2 regions of the Micromonospora sp. CNZ285 genome follow, and region 2 is predicted to be linked to the other one. Evidence: riboswitches for the same ligand, from Rfam matches in the RefSeq annotation. Region 2 holds a riboswitch; the other holds the start of a gene.
The links. Region 2 has a riboswitch for cyclic di-AMP ahead of CLT75_RS02005 (C39 family peptidase). Riboswitches for the same ligand answer to the same signal wherever they lie in the genome.
Positions count from the first base shown of each region.

Region 1: it holds a riboswitch for cyclic di-AMP, as region 2 does, so the genes downstream of both, CLT75_RS27025 (VldE C-terminal domain-containing protein) here and CLT75_RS02005 (C39 family peptidase) in region 2, are expected to answer to the same signal.

Region 1 is NZ_SPQD01000001.1:5,872,017-5,879,490, forward strand. Features, by position in the region: gene CLT75_RS27020 (carbonic anhydrase) at 1-419, shown strand, start outside; gene CLT75_RS27025 (VldE C-terminal domain-containing protein) at 477-1,505, opposite strand; cyclic di-AMP (ydaO/yuaA leader) riboswitch at 1,510-1,640, opposite strand; gene CLT75_RS27030 (YibE/F family protein) at 1,795-3,069, opposite strand; gene CLT75_RS27035 (SHOCT domain-containing protein) at 3,233-3,442, opposite strand; gene CLT75_RS27040 (metal-sensitive transcriptional regulator) at 3,569-3,868, opposite strand; gene CLT75_RS27045 (heavy-metal-associated domain-containing protein) at 3,949-4,155, shown strand; gene CLT75_RS27050 (hypothetical protein) at 4,192-5,172, shown strand; gene CLT75_RS27055 (heavy metal translocating P-type ATPase) at 5,190-7,445, shown strand.
Region 2 is NZ_SPQD01000001.1:418,546-426,019, forward strand. Features, by position in the region: gene CLT75_RS01990 (acyltransferase family protein) at 1-6, shown strand, start outside; gene CLT75_RS01995 (hypothetical protein) at 87-431, shown strand; gene CLT75_RS02000 (hypothetical protein) at 586-1,350, shown strand; cyclic di-AMP (ydaO/yuaA leader) riboswitch at 1,659-1,801, shown strand; gene CLT75_RS02005 (C39 family peptidase) at 1,993-2,847, shown strand; gene CLT75_RS02010 (alpha/beta fold hydrolase) at 3,119-3,865, shown strand; gene CLT75_RS02015 (CDP-glycerol glycerophosphotransferase family protein) at 3,904-5,580, opposite strand; gene CLT75_RS02020 (bifunctional cytidylyltransferase/SDR family oxidoreductase) at 5,600-7,102, opposite strand; gene CLT75_RS02025 (ABC transporter ATP-binding protein) at 7,207-7,474, opposite strand, start outside.

The sequences.
Region 1 (7,474 bases), 5.5 Mb from region 2:
CCGGGCCGGAGGTGCTCGGCAGCGTCGAGTACGCCGTCACCGTGCTGGGCACGCCGCTCGTGGTGGTGCTCGGGCACGACTCGTGCGGCGCGGTCCAGGCCGCCCGGGAGGGGGTCCGGACCGGCGCCGCCCCGGCCGGGCACCTGGGCGCGGTGGTGGACGCGGTCTCGCCGAGCCTGCTGCGCGCCGCCCGCCAGGGCGTCGAGGACCTCGACGGCATCATCGACGTCCACATCGCGCAGACGGTGGAGACGCTGCTGGCCCGGTCCGCCGTGCTGGCCGAGCGGGTGGCCGCCGGGCGGTGCACGGTGGTGGGCATGTCGTACCGGCTCGCCGGTGGCGAGGTGCGGACCGTGGCGCAGGCCCCGGCCCCGCTGCCCGCCCCGGCCGCGCCCGCCGACCCGGCGCTGGCGAGCTGAACCGTACGGACGAGAAAAGGGGCCGCCCGAGGGCGGCCCCTTTTCGTGGTGTCCGGGTCAGAGCAGCGACATGTGGACGTGGTCGGTGTGGTTCGACGGTCCGCTGTACGAACTCCAGCCGGTGGCCGGGAACCAGATCTGCCGGTTCCAGATGACGTAGTAGATGCCCAGCCGGTCGGCGTTGCGGATGAGGAACGCGGCCACCTCGTTGCCGTACCGGCGGGTGTCGTTGTTGTGCCAGGGCGCGAAGCCGCTGTTCTGGAGCGACCAGTCGCACGCCTTGCCCTTGGGGTGCTCCCACGGCCCGCCGGGCCGGTAACAGCCCACGAAGCGCTTGAAGCCGGCGCGCCGGACCTCCTTGTACGCGTGCAGCGTGCGCGGCGTGACGCAGCCCGAGGTGGTCGGGTCGTCCTCGCTGCACGACTCGGCCTTCCACCCGCCGTCGGCGGTGCGGCCGGGGGCGATCTTGGCGACCGGTGAGGTGGCGGAGACCAGGCCGCCGGTGAAGCCGAGACCGCCGACGAGCTTCAGCGCGCGCTCGGCCTGCACCTTCTCGCGCTCCATCGCGTTCTTCTGCTTCTCCTGCTCGCGCACCTCGGCGTCGAGCGCGATCTTGGCCTGCTCGGCGCGGGTCTTGACCGCGTTGATGGCGGCCAGGCGCTGCGCGTTGAGGAGGTTCAGCTCGTCCAGGGCGTTGACCCGGCGGACGAACGAGTCGGGGGAGTTGCTCTCCAGCAGCATGGCCATCGCGCCCATCCGGCCGGTCCGGTAGGACTGGGCGGCGAGCTGGTTGACCTGCGGGCTGAGCGCGTCGAGTTCGGCCTGTGCCGTCTTCACCTCGGCCGCCAGCCGCCGCTGGCGGTCCTGGGACTTGGCGAGCTTCGCCTTGGCCTGGAGGAAGGCCCGGTTGGCGGAGTCGATCGCCTCGGTGATGAGCGGAGGTTCGCCGTCCTCCTCGTGGCCCGAGGGGCTGCCGGGGGCCGCCGCAGCGGGGGCCGCGGTCGCCGGGTTCGGGCCGGCCAGCACTGCCAGCGAGGCCAGCACGGCCACCACGGGTGTCAGCCAGCGGCGCAGGGGTGCCGTCACAGTGTTCCCTTCCGTCGGCCGCCGACCGGGTTAGCTGACGGGTTCGGGACGGAAGTGGCCCCTACCGCTGTCGCGGATTCACCCCATGTACCTGGTTCCCCGGTTCGCCCGTGAGCGATTGGGCGGCGGCACCGCTGGCGCCGGTGCGCGCCTTCGGCGGTGACCGGCAGCGAGGTTACCTGACAGCACTCGTGAGGATCTACGTCCGGAAGCCGACCAATAGCGAGATTTCGCCGTGGCACACCGTGACCAGCGTCGCGTTTGAATTCGATGGTCACGCTGCGGAGTGTCACCATGCGGCCTCCGTACTCCTTCCGCCGCCGAGGGCCTCCAGCGCGTCGTCCCGTTCGGCCGGCGGCGGGGGCGCGGCGGGCGCCGGCTCCGCGCCGGGCGAGCGCCGCCCGGCGGTGGTCACGATCGCGGCCAGTCCGGTCGTCAGCGGTACGGCGGCGATCAGGCCGAGTGTCGCCACCGCGCTGCGGACGATCTCCTGGGCGAGGAACTCACTGGTGAGGATCTCGCTCACCGGGCGGGAGTCGGCGACCAGCAGGAGCAGCAGCGGCAGCGAGGCGCCCGCGTACGCCAGCACGATGGTGTTGACGGTGGACGCGATGTGGGCCCGGCCGACCCGGGTCGCCGCCCGGTAGAGCTGCCGCCGGGACAGTCCGGGGTTGGCGTGCGCCAGTTCGGTGACGGTGGCCGCCTGGGTGACTGTGACGTCGTCCAGCACGCCCAGCGAGCCGATGATGATGCCGGCCAGCAGCAGGCCGTGCAGGTCCACGTCGCCCTGGAACATGGACAGCGTGGTGGCGTCCTCGCTGCCGAAGCCGGTCAGGTGGGTGGCGGACGTGGCGAGTAGGCCGAGCACGCCGGTGACCACCAGGCTGCCGAGCGTGCCGAGCACCGCGACCGACGTCTGCGCGGTGATCCCGTGGGTCAGGTAGAGCACCACGAACATGATCAACGCGGCGCCCACGATCGCCACGAGCAGCGGCGGCTGGCCGGCGCCGATGCCCGGCAGCACGAAGCCCAGGAGGATGGCGAAGCTGGCCACCAGTCCGCCGAGCGCGGCGAGCCCGCGCCACCGGCCGAACGCCACGATCGCGGCGGCGAACAGCACCATCAGCCAGATCAGCGGCGTACCGCGCTGGTGTTCGGCGATGTTGTAGGACTTCACCGCCGGGTCGGCCGGGTCGGTCAGCTCGACCAGGACGACCTCGTCGCCGACCGCGACCCGGGGCGCGCCCGGCCCGGCCGGGATCGGCGTCTCGACCTGCCGGCCCGCGTCCGGGCCCTGCTCGGCGGTGACGGTCACGGTGCCGCAGGGGCCACCCCCGCCCTCCGGGGCCTCGGGCGTCGGTGGGCAGGGCTCGGTGACCACCCGGGTCACCGTGCCGTGGTAGCGGGGGACGTCAGCGCCGCCGACCGGCTCCCGGTCCTGCCCGGGCCAGAGCACCAGCGCCGCGATCACGGTGAGCGCGAACAGCGGCACCACCACGGCGACGAGCAGCCGCCGTACGCCCGGCGGCGCGGCGGGTGCGGGGCGGGTGTGGTCGGCACCCATGACGTCTCTCCCAACGGTCGCGGCGACGCCTGGTCCGCCGGACCGGTCTGGTCACCCGGCCGGCGCGGACGTGTCGACCACGTCCGGGTCGTCGCCCGGCCATGGTAGGCAGCCCGGCCGGCCGCTCCCGCACACCGTGGCCGGTGACGCGCGCCCCGCGCGGTCAGGCCAGGCCGGCCCGGCGCCGCCGGTACTCGTCCTCGTCGATCTCACCGCGGGCGTACCGCTCGTCCAGGATGCGCCGGGCCGTCGTCGGGCCCAGGTACTGCGGGCCGGTCCATCGCACGGCCGCCCAGACGAGCCCCGCCAGCACGGCGAGCACCAGCAGGGACCAGATCCACATCCAGCCCATCATCGGGCTCTGCCACATCATCGGGCCGCCCTCCGTCCGTCACCGCGGGTCCGCCGGACCGGCCTGCCCGCCACTTCGACGGTACGTCCGCCCGGTCGCGTCGGCACGGGTCGATGTGCCCTGGTCGGAGGGGTCGGAGGTCCCTGCTCAGCCGCGCTTCATCAGGCGGCCGACGGCGGCCATCATCTCGGTCGCCATCTCGTCGGCCCGGCCCTCGGCGGCGCCCTCGTGCATGCAGTGCCGGGCGTGGCCGTCGAGCAGGCCCAGGCCGACCTTGTCCAGCGCCGCCTGGATGGCCGAGATCTGGGTCAGCACGTCGATGCAGTAACGGTCGTCCTCGACCATCTTCTCGATGCCACGGACCTGGCCCTCGATCCGGCGGAGCCGGGCGAGGAGTTGGTCCTTGCTGGCGGTGTAGCCCCGGGTCGGGCTGGACGGCGCGGTCATGAAACCGAGGATAGCGTACCCCTCGGGGGTATGCTAACGTTCCGAACGTACCCCAGGGGGGTATCAGATCGGAGGGCGAGATGGAGACCACCTACCAGGTGAACGGCATGACCTGCGGGCACTGCGTCAACTCGGTGAGCACCGAGCTGAGCGCACTTCCGGGCGTCACCGACGTCCAGGTCGACCTGGCCGGCGGCCGGGTCACCGTCACCAGTCAGAACCCGCTGGACGTGGACGCGGTCCGCGCGGCGGTCGACGAGGCCGGTTACGACCTCGTCGGTGCGTGACGGGTCCGGCGGACCCGCGACAACCGAGGAGACACCATGAACACGGCGACGAAGCTCAGCGGCTTCGCGCTCGGCCTCGTGGCGGTGTTCGGAGCGGCGTACGGGATCGGCAACCTGGCCGATCCCGTCGCCCCGGCCGCCGAGACCCGACACGACGACAGCGACAGCGACCACGGGGCCGGCGACACCGGCCACGGTGACGAGAGCCAGGCGGGCGGCGCCTCCGCGCACCTACCCGGCGGGCTGCTCGTCTCCGAGCGCGGCTACACGTTCCAGCCCGCCGACGCCCCGGCCGGGCAGTTCGCCTTCCGGATCACCGGCCCGGACGGCACGCCGGTCACCCGCTTCGAGGTGGCCCACGACAAGCGCATGCACCTGATCGTCGCCCGCCGGGACCTGTCCGGGTTCCGGCACGTCCACCCGGAGATGGCCGGCGACGGCACCTGGCGGGTCGCCTCACCGCTCGGCGGCCCCGGCGTCTGGCGGGCGTTCGCCGACTTCACCCCCGAAGGCGGCGAGCCGCTGACGCTCGGCCTGGACGTCACGGTCCCCGGCGAACTGACCGCCCGGCCGCTGCCGGCGCCGGCGACCAGCACCACCGTCGACGGCTACACGGTCACCCTGACCGGCACGCCGGAGCCGGGCCGGACCAGCCGGCTCACGCTCTCCGTCAGCCGCGACGGGCGGCCGGTCACCGACCTTGCGCCCTACCTCGGCGCGTACGGGCACCTGGTGGCGCTGCGGCAGGGCGACCTGGCGTACCTGCACGTGCACCCGGAGGGCACGCCCGGCGACGGGCGCACACCTGCCGGTCCAGCGATCACGTTCGCCGCCGAGGTGCCCTCGGCCGGGGCGTACCGTCTCTACCTGGACTTCCGGCACGGCGACGCGGTGCACACCGCCGAGTTCACCGTCCTCGCCGGCGACCGGACCGCGCCGCCGCCCGCCGCGCCGGCATCCACCACCGCACCGACCCCGGACGCCGGACACGGCACCCCGGGGCACGGGCACAGTTGAGCGCCGGAGGTGCCGCGATGACTGCCACGGGAAAGGCGCTGCCCACCGCGCCGAACCTGATCGAACTGGCGATCGGCGGGATGACCTGCGCGTCCTGCGCCGCCCGGATCGAGAAGAAGCTCAACCGGATGGACGGCGTCGAGGCGACGGTGAACTACGCCACCGAGAAGGCCACCGTCCGGTACGCCGACGACATCGCGCCGGCCGACCTGATCGCCACCGTCGAGAAGACCGGCTACACCGCAGTGGTTCCGCCGCCGCCCGAGCAGGCGGAGGCGGCAGCGGCCGGGGAGCCGGTGGACGAGCTGCGCACCGCGCGTACCCGGCTCTGGGTCTCCGCCGTGCTCACCCTGCCGGTGATCGTGCTCGCCATGGTTCCGGCCTGGCAGTTCGACTACTGGCAGTGGGCCTCGCTCACCCTGGCCGCCCCGGTGGTGGTCTGGGGCGGGCTGCCGTTCCACCGCGCCGCGCTGATCAACCTGCGGCACGGCGCGGCGACCATGGACACGCTCGTGTCGCTCGGCACGCTGGCCGCGTTCGGCTGGTCGCTCTGGGCGCTGTTCCTCGGCGACGCCGGCATGCCCGGGATGAAGCACCCGTTCAGCCTCGACATCACCCGCGGCGACGGCGCCGGCAACATCTACCTGGAGGCCGCCGCCGGGGTGACCGTGTTCATCCTGGCCGGGCGGTACTTCGAGGCGCGCTCCAAGCGCACCGCCGGGTCGGCGCTGCGCGCCCTGCTCGAACTCGGCGCCAAGGACGTGGCGGTGCTGCGCGACGGGCAGGAGACCCGCATCCCGGTCGGCCGGCTCGCGGTCGGCGACCGGTTCGTGGTCCGGCCCGGCGAGAAGATCGCCACCGACGGTGTGGTCGAGGAGGGCACGTCCGCGGTCGACGCCAGCATGCTGACCGGCGAGTCGGTGCCGGTCGAGGTGGGCCAGGGCGACGCGGTGGTCGGCGCCACGGTAAACGCCGGCGGCCGGCTGGTGGTCCGCGCCACCCGGGTCGGCGGGGACACCCAGCTCGCCCAGATGGCGCGACTCGTGGAGCAGGCACAGACCGGCAAGGCGGCGGTGCAGCGGCTCGCCGACCGGATCTCCGGCGTCTTCGTGCCGATCGTGATCGCGCTGGCCGCCGGCACGCTCGGCTGGTGGCTCGGCACCGGCTCCGGGCCGACCGCCGCGTTCACCGCCGCGGTGGCCGTCCTGATCATCGCCTGCCCGTGCGCGCTCGGCCTGGCCACCCCGACCGCGCTGCTCGTCGGCACCGGGCGAGGCGCGCAGCTCGGCGTGCTGATCAAGGGGCCGGAGGTGCTGGAGTCCACCCGCCGGGTCGACACCGTGGTGCTGGACAAGACCGGCACCGTCACCACCGGCCGGATGGCGCTGGCCGAGGTGCTGCCCGCCGACGGCGAGGACGCCGACGAACTGCTCCGGGTGGCCGGCGCGCTGGAGGCCGCCTCCGAGCACCCGATCGCGCGGGCCGTCGCCGAGGCCGCGGCCGAGGCCGGACCGCTGCCGCCGGTCGGCGAGTTCGCCAACGCCGAGGGGCTGGGCGTGACCGGCACCGTCGACGGCCGGACCGTGGTGGTCGGCCGGGCCCGGCTGCTGCGGGAGCGGGGTCTCGACGTACCCGAGGAGGTCGTGCGGGCCGCGACCGGCGCGGAGGCCGCCGGGCGGACGGCGATCCTGGCCGGCTGGGGCGGGCGCGCCCGGGGCGTGCTCGCGGTGGCCGACGCGGTGAAGCCGACCAGCCGGGCGGCCGTCGCGCGGCTGCGTGAGCTGGGCCTGAAGCCGGTGCTGCTCACCGGCGACAACACCACAGTGGCGAAGGCGGTGGCGGCCGAGGTCGGCATCGACGAGGTGATCGCGGAGGTGCTGCCCGCCGACAAGGTCGACGTGGTCGAGCGGCTCCAGCGCGAGGGCCGGGTGGTCGCCATGGTCGGCGACGGGGTGAACGACGCCGCCGCGCTGGCCCGCGCCGACCTCGGGCTGGCCATGGGCACCGGCACCGACGCGGCCATCGAGGCGGCCGACCTGACGCTGGTCCGGGGCGACCTGATGGCCGCCGCGGACGCCATCCGGCTCTCCCGGCGGACGCTGGCGATCATCAAGGGCAACCTGTTCTGGGCGTTCGCCTACAACGTCGCGGCGCTGCCGCTGGCGGCGGCCGGACTGCTCAACCCGATGCTCGCCGGAGCGGCGATGGCGTTCTCGTCGGTGTTCGTGGTGGGCAACAGCCTGCGGCTGCGGAGCTTCCGCCCGATCGGGTGAGGGGATTGAGCCGACAACCGACGGGGTAA
Region 2 (7,474 bases):
GACTGACACGCGCACACGTCGGCCGGTCGATCCGCGACACGCCGTGCGGCGGTGCGTTCGTGGGGGTTCGGCGGTAATTTGTACCCGTGCTTCCGATCGCGCTCACCTGCCCCGTGTGGTGGGTGGCGCGCTGGACCGCCCGGATGCTCGCCAGTCTCGCCGTGGTCGTCGCCTGTTCGTTCGGCGCTGCCACGCTGCCGTCCGGTGTCGCCGCTGCCGCCCCGGCCCCGGCGGCCGCCGTCTCGGCGTACCCCATCGCGGGCGCCTCGACCACGGTGCGGCCGGAAGCCGACCGCGTGGCCGAGCGGCAGGCCGCTCCCGCCGGTGTCCCGGCGCCCGCGCCCCGGGCGGTCGCCCCGGCGGCGCCGCAGCCGGTCCCGGCCGGACGGGTCGCCGCACCGGCCGGCCCGCGGGCCCCGCCCGCCCGCTGACCCGCCCACGGGCCGCGCCCGTTCCCCGCACCCACCGCACGTCATCCCCGCACCCACCGCACGTCATCCCCGCACCCGCCCCCGGCGGCCACCGGCCCGCCCCGGCGAGATCGTGCGGGCCCTCCCGCCAGGTCCTTCCCGTGAGGTGCCGACCATGTCGCAGACCGCTCTGTACCACTTCCTCACCTCCGTGCCCGAGGCCGCCGCCATCTGGTCCTTCCTCCTGCTGCTCGCGCTGGGCCTGCTCGCCGCGCTCGTCGCCCGGCCCGAACGCGACCCCGCGCCGGAGGCCGCCCCCGAACCGGCCGACGCCGACGCCGTCCGCCGCGACGACCTGATCCGGTACGCCGAGGAGGTCGCGGTGGCCGCCGCCGGGGCCGCCCAGACGGCCCGTCGTCGCCGGGAGCGGTGGCTGGCCGCGCAGGACGAGGCGGACCGGGCCTGGACCGCGTACGACGAGGCGGACGCCGCCGCCCGCCGCCTCGCCGGCGCCGCCGCGCTGCCCGCCCCGCGCACGCCGCGTACCCCCGCCGAGTACGCGGCCCGGGAGCGCTGGCTGCACCACGCCGCCATGACGGCGCACTGGCGGGGCGACCTGACCGCCCGTCAGCTCGCCGACGTGCTGGCCCGCCGCAACGGGTGGGATCCGCGCCGGCACCCCGCCGAGCAGGAGATCGTGCTGGCCCGCACCGTCCGGGACGGGCGCCGGGCCGGATGGGAGAGCGCCGCCGCGCGGGAGCGGTCGGCCTGGCGGGGCGCGGAACTGGCCGCCGAGGCCGCCCGGACGCTCGCCGCCGAGGCCTACGCCGCCACTGCCGCGCTGCGGCCCGCCCCGGAGTACCGGAGCGCGACGGCGAGCGCCGTGCCGGTGCCCGCGACGGTCCGTAACGCCCGCTGGCGCCCGGCACGGGTCGGCTGAGACGGCCGTCTCGACCGAATCGTTACCCGGACCGTGGTGAGCCCGGTCACCCGGGCCGCCGAAACGGGCGCCGGGCGCAAAACGGGTCATCGAGTACCGCGATTGCCGGCCGGGTGCTCGCCGTCTGTCCGCTTTCCGCCGCCGGGCGCCGTCGAAACTGCTTGTCCCATTGAGCGAAGTCAGTAACCGGGTGTTCCGAAATCCGTTACCGCGGATCACGTTTACGCAGGTGGGAGCGCTTGGCAGGGGACATACCCACCGGTAGTGTCGGCGCGTCCGATGCGGTAATCGATCGCCGACGGCGACGCCGCACCGACCCGCCTAATCGTGTTCCACGAACCGGGGACCCATGAGCACCATCGGGGTGAATCCGCGAGCCCACGGCCCGCGGTAGGGCGTACTTCCCGCCCGAATCCGTCAGCTAACCCGGTCGGCGGCCACGGAAGGAGTACCCCTCGTGCCCACCCCTCGATCGTCCCCCGCCTCCACGGCGAAGCGGTGACCGCGCGCGCCTGACGCGCGACCGGCAACCGCCCCCTGGGCGCCCGGCATCACGGGCGTTCCCGATCCCCCGGCCACCCGGCCCCGCCAGCACGTGTGAGTTCCTCCGCGTGCCGGGCCGGCGTGTGCCGCTCACGCCCCGTGGAGGATTTCGTGAAGCACCACCTGAAGCGTCAGCTGCGACGGATCGTCACCGAACGCCCGTACCAGATCATCGCCGGATCGGCCGCCGCGCTCGTGCTGGCCGCCGGCGCCGGAACCGTCGCCACCGCCGGTGACGACGCCCCGGTCCAGGAGAACACCGCCGCGGTCGCCGACCTCGGCGCCGCCCGCCTCGGCGAGCAGCCCGCCAGCCGCAGCGAGGCCCGCATCGCCGTGCCGCAGGCGTCGTCCAGCGCCTCCGCCTCGCCCAGCGCGTCGCCGAGCGCCTCCCCGTCCGCGAAGGCCGCTGCCGACCCGGACACCACGCCCAAGGCCAAGCCGAAGCCGCCGTCGAGCAAGTCGCTCGACTACGACTACCAGGCGCAGATCAACTACTTCTACTGCGGCCCGGCCGCCGTGCGCAACGCGCTCAGCGCCGCCGGCATCGAGCGCAGCCAGGACGCGCTCGCCGGTCCTCTCGGCACCACCGAGATGGGCACCAACTCGGCCGAGGACACCACCCGTGTGCTCAACCAGCAGGTCAAGGGCAACCCGTACCGGACCCGCATGATTCCCGGCTCGGCCACCCCGGCCCAGATGGACCGTCTCCAGGCCGACGTGGTCGAGGCGATCAGCAACGGCCGCGGGGTCGTCGCGAACGTCGCCGGTACCGCCACCGACACCAACGGCGGCTGGCACTCGTTCCCGGGCGGCCACTACGTCGCGGTGGTCGGCTACAAGGACGACGGCCGGACCGTGCGGATCGCCGACTCGGCCGACCCGTCGCTGCCGTCGTACTGGGTCACCACGATCGACCTGGCGCACTGGATCGCCAGCCGCGGCTACTCCGCCTGACCGTCCCGCACACCCGAAGGCCGGCACCCCACCCCGGGGGGCCGGCCTTCCCCGTCCCCGCCCCGTCCCCGCCCCGCCCTCGCCCCGCCCGGCCTGGCGCGGCCCTCACCCGGCCCTGGCGCGCCGATCTTGGACTTGTGGCGCCCAGTATGCCCGGCTCGCCCGGTATGGAAGGTGCCACAACTCCAAGATCGACGGTGAGGGCGGGGCGGGGGGCGGGTCGGCGGGTTCGGTCTCGCGTGTCCGGGGCGGGCGGTGGCAGACTGCGCCAATGGGCGATGCGACGGGGACGCGGCACCTGATTCTCCTGCACGGCATGGGTGCCACCGGCGAGGTGTGGCTGCCCTGGGCGCCGCTGCTGGAGCGCCGCTGGCCCGGCCGCTGGCTCGCCCCCGACCTCGCCGGTCACGGCTGGTCGCCGCCGCTCGACGGCTACTCGTTCGAGGCTCTGGCCCAGCGCGTCGTCGACGGGCTCGGCCCGGTCCGGCTCGGCCCCGACGACCGGCTGGTGCTGCTCGGGCACTCGCTCGGCGGGGTGGTGGCGCTGGCGCTCGCGGCCCGGCAGCGCGGGCTTCCGGTCGACGCGGTGGTGGGGCTCGGCATCAAGGCGGTCTGGTCCCCGGCCGAACTGGCGAAGTCGGCGGAGCTGGCCGGCCGGCCGGTCACCTGGTTCGCCACCCGGGACGAGGCCGCCCGGCGCTACCTGCGCGTGTCCGGGCTCGCCGGGCTGTTCGCCCCGGACCATCCGGTGGTGGAGGCGGGACTGCGGCGGGAGGACGGCCGCTGGCGGCTCGCCATGGACCCGGCCGCGTTCGCGGTGGGGGAGCCACGGCTGCCGGCGCTGCTGGCCGCCACCGATGTGCCGGTGCTGCTGGCCCGGGGCGAGCTGGACCCGATGGTGACCGACGCGCAGCTCAAGGAACTGGGCGTGCCGGTGGCGACGCTGCCCGGGCTGGGCCACAACGCGCACGTGGAGGATCCGGAGGCGGTGCTCGCCCTGCTCGACCCGTACCTCTGAGCGGGGTGAGCCGGCCCGCGACGGGCCGGCTCGCGTCTCTAGCCGGCCGCGCGCGGCCCCGGGACCGCCCAGTCGGGTTCCAGCTCCCGGCGGGCGGCGGAGAGGAACGCCTCGGCGTACCCGTCGGCGGGGAAGTCGCCCAGGTAGCGCGTCCGCGCCGCCCAGCGCTGTGCCGCCTTCGGGTCGGCGTCCAGCAGGTCGGTGAGCACCTCGTCCACGTTGGACATGTCGCGCCGCAGCACGTAGCCGGACGCCGCGAGCGGGAACCGCTCGACGAAGTGCTCGCCGTCGGCGCCGGTGTCGGTGACCGCGTACGGCTTGCCGGAGTAGAGCCAGTCGGAGATGACCCCGGAGACGTCGGAGACCAGCGCGTCGGCCCGGTTGACGCACTCGGTGAGCGTCAGCTCGCGGGCCGCGGCGGCGCCCCACAGGTGCGGCCGGCCGGTCTTGGCCCGGTCGGCGGCGAGCAGCTCGGTGAGCCGGGCGAGCTGGCGGGCCGAGGCCGGGTTCTTGGCGGTGTACGGGTGGGCGCGCAGGATCACCGCGGCACCCCTGTCGATCAGCCGGCGGATCAGCGTCTCGGCCACCGGCAGCGAGCAGTAGTTGGCGTCCGCGTGGTGCCCGGTCCAGGTCGGGGTGTAGAGGACCGTCGGGTGCGCGGACGGGGCGACCGGCTCCCGGCGTACCTCGATGGCCTCGACCTGGGGGCGGCCGACCACGACGAACTTGTCGGCGGGGATCTCCACGCCGGCGCGGGCGTACCTGTCGATCGCGGCCTGCCCGGCCACGAAGATCTTGTCGAAGATGGCCGAGACCGGGTTGGCGCTCGGGGCCTTGTCGCTGTCGCCGTGGTGCAGCTGCACGTGGGTGAGCTGGTTGAACCGGATCAGGTGGGCGTTCTTCGCGCCGTGGTTGACGTAGAACGCGACCCGCAGGCTGGGCACCAGCGCCTCGTCCAGCGCCTTCAGGGTGGGGCAGAGGACCACCGGGGCGCGGGTGGCGGCGGCCACCGCGGGCAGGAGCTCCGGCTCGCGCAGCACCACCATGAACGGGCGGCCGATCCGTTCCAGGTACGGCAGCCACATGGTGACCTGGTACTCCGAGCCGGGCGGGGCGGAGAAGTGCAGCACGAACTCGGGCTGGTGGCGGCGCAGCGCCCGGCCGACCGGTCCACCTCCGGCGGGCGGCCGGAACCGGCGCCGGGCGAGGTCCAGCGCGACCGCCCCGCATCCGGCGCCGACCAGCAGCGCGGCGACCAGTGCCGTCCAGGCGGGCAGCGTCAGGGCGGCGGCGAGCGCCACCACGGCGAGCAGCACCAGCAGCGCGTCGCCCAGCCGGGCGGCGACCACGGGTGTCCACGTGCGGACCGGGAGGTTCGCCGCGCGGATCTCCAGCGCGCCGGCCTGCCGCAGCGGGCCGACCAGCAGCACCAGCCCGAGCAGCACCAGCGCGGTCGCGGTGAGCGCCGGGTCGAAGCCGTCGTCGAGGCGACGGGCGTAGCCGACCAGGATGCCGGCGGCCACGAGCACCGTCTCGGCGAGCCCGTCGGCGGACGGCCGGACCCGGCGCTCCCAGGCGGTGGCGGCCAGCGCCGCGACCGCCAGGGCCAGGCCCCAGCCGGTGGCGCCGGTGAGCGCCACGACGAGGAAGGCCAGCACCGCCAGCCCGGTGGTCAGCACCCGGGCGAGCAGCTTGCGGACCAGGTCACCACGCATCTGGTACGTCCCGTCGGGTTCAGGCGTCGGCGGACAGCTCGGACCGGTGCGGGCCCGGCTGCGCGGGTACGGCGGCCACCTGCTCGCCGGGGGACCGGCGCACGTCGACCACCTGGCCGGTCAGGTCGGAGATCAGCACGTCCAGGGACGCCTGCGCGACCGCCTCGGAGGAGAGCAGCGTGTGCTCCGGCTCCTCGCCGAACGCCCGCGTCCGCATCGGGGTCGCGGTGCGTTCCGGGTTGACGCAGTTGACGCGTACCCCGAACTCGGCCCACTCGTCGGCGAGCGCCTGGGTCAGGTTGACCAGCGCGGCCTTGGTGGCCGAGTACAGCGCGTAGCGGGCCCGGCCCCGGGTGTACGAGCTGGACGTGTAGAGCAGCAGCTGGCCCTTCGTCTGCTGGAGGTACGGCAGCGACTGGCGCGCGATGGTGACCGGGCCGACGAAGTTGACGTGCAGGAGACGGTCCATCGTCTCGGAGTCCATCTCGGCCAGCGCGCCCTTCTCCAGGATGCCGGCGGTGACCACCACGTGGTCGATCCGGCCGGTGGCCTCGAAGGCGGTCTTCAGCGCGGCGGCCACGTCCTCGGCGCGCTCGACGTGCGTGCCGGTGGTGGAGCGGCTGAACGGGAAGACCTGGGCGCCGTAGGAGCGGGCCAGTTCGGCCAGGTCGTGGCCGATGCCGTAGCTGCCGCCGAAGACCACGATGGTCCGGCCGGTCAGCTCCTCGGCGTAGCTGCGGCGGTCGGTCAGCCGGGGCGCCTGCGCGGCGGCGAGCTGGAACAGCTTGTCGGCCAGGTGCACGTCGACCGGGTGGGTGACCTTGATGTTCTCGTCCGAGCCGTCGATCACCTTGATCGGCGTGCCGGGCAGGTAGCGCAGCACCACGCCGCAGTCGTCGGTGGCGGCGAAGTCGGGGTCGCCCTCGGCCCGGCGGTACGCCTCGCGGATGGTGCCGGAGCGGAACGCCTGCGGGGTCTGGCCGCGGCGCAGCCGGGAGCGGACCGGGATGTCGGTGATGCAGTCGTCCGCGTCGACCTGGATGATCGTGTCGGCGGACGGGATGGCCACGTCGACAGCCGAGTAGGTCCAGAGCGCGTTCACGCACTCGCGCACGATCCGGGCGCTGACCAGCGGGCGGACCGCGTCGTGGAAGAGGATGTTGACGTCGCCCTCGCCGACCGCGTCGAGCGCGATCCGGGTGGTGTCGTTGCGGGTCTCGCCGCCCTCGATCACCTTGGTGACCTTGCGGAAGCCGGCGTCGGCGACGATGCGCCGCGCGTCGTCGACGTGACCGGTGGCCATCAGCACGATGATCTCGTCGATCTCCGGCGCGGCCTCGAAGACGGCCAGGGTGTGCTCGATGATCGGCTTACCGGCGATCTTGAGGAGCTGCTTGGGGATCCCCAGCCCCAGGCGCGTGCCGGTCCCCCCGGCGAGGATCACGGCCACCGTACGCGCGGGGCGCCAGGGTGCCGGGCTCGCCGGCGCGGCGTCCGGTGCGGTGGTGTGGTCCTGCGTCATTGCCGTACCTCACTCTGGGTGAAAGGGGATGGGTCCGAAAACCTTAACGCGTACGCGGGAGCGCACCGCTCCGGGCGGAACCCGGTGCGGTGCGCTCCGACGCGCTACTTCTGGTTCTCGTATGCGTCGCAGACCTCCTTGGTGGGGCCGTCCATCTTCAGGACGCCGCTCTCCAGCCAGATGGTCCGCTCACAGGTGTCCCGGATCGAGCCGATCGAGTGGCTGACCAGGAAGACGGTGCCGGCGCTGTCGCGCAGTTCGCGGACCCGCTGCTCGCTGCGGACCCGGAACTTGCGGTCGCCGGTGGCCAGCGCCTCGTCGATGAGCAGCACGTCGTGCTTCTTCGCCGAGGAGATCGCGAAGCGCAGCCGC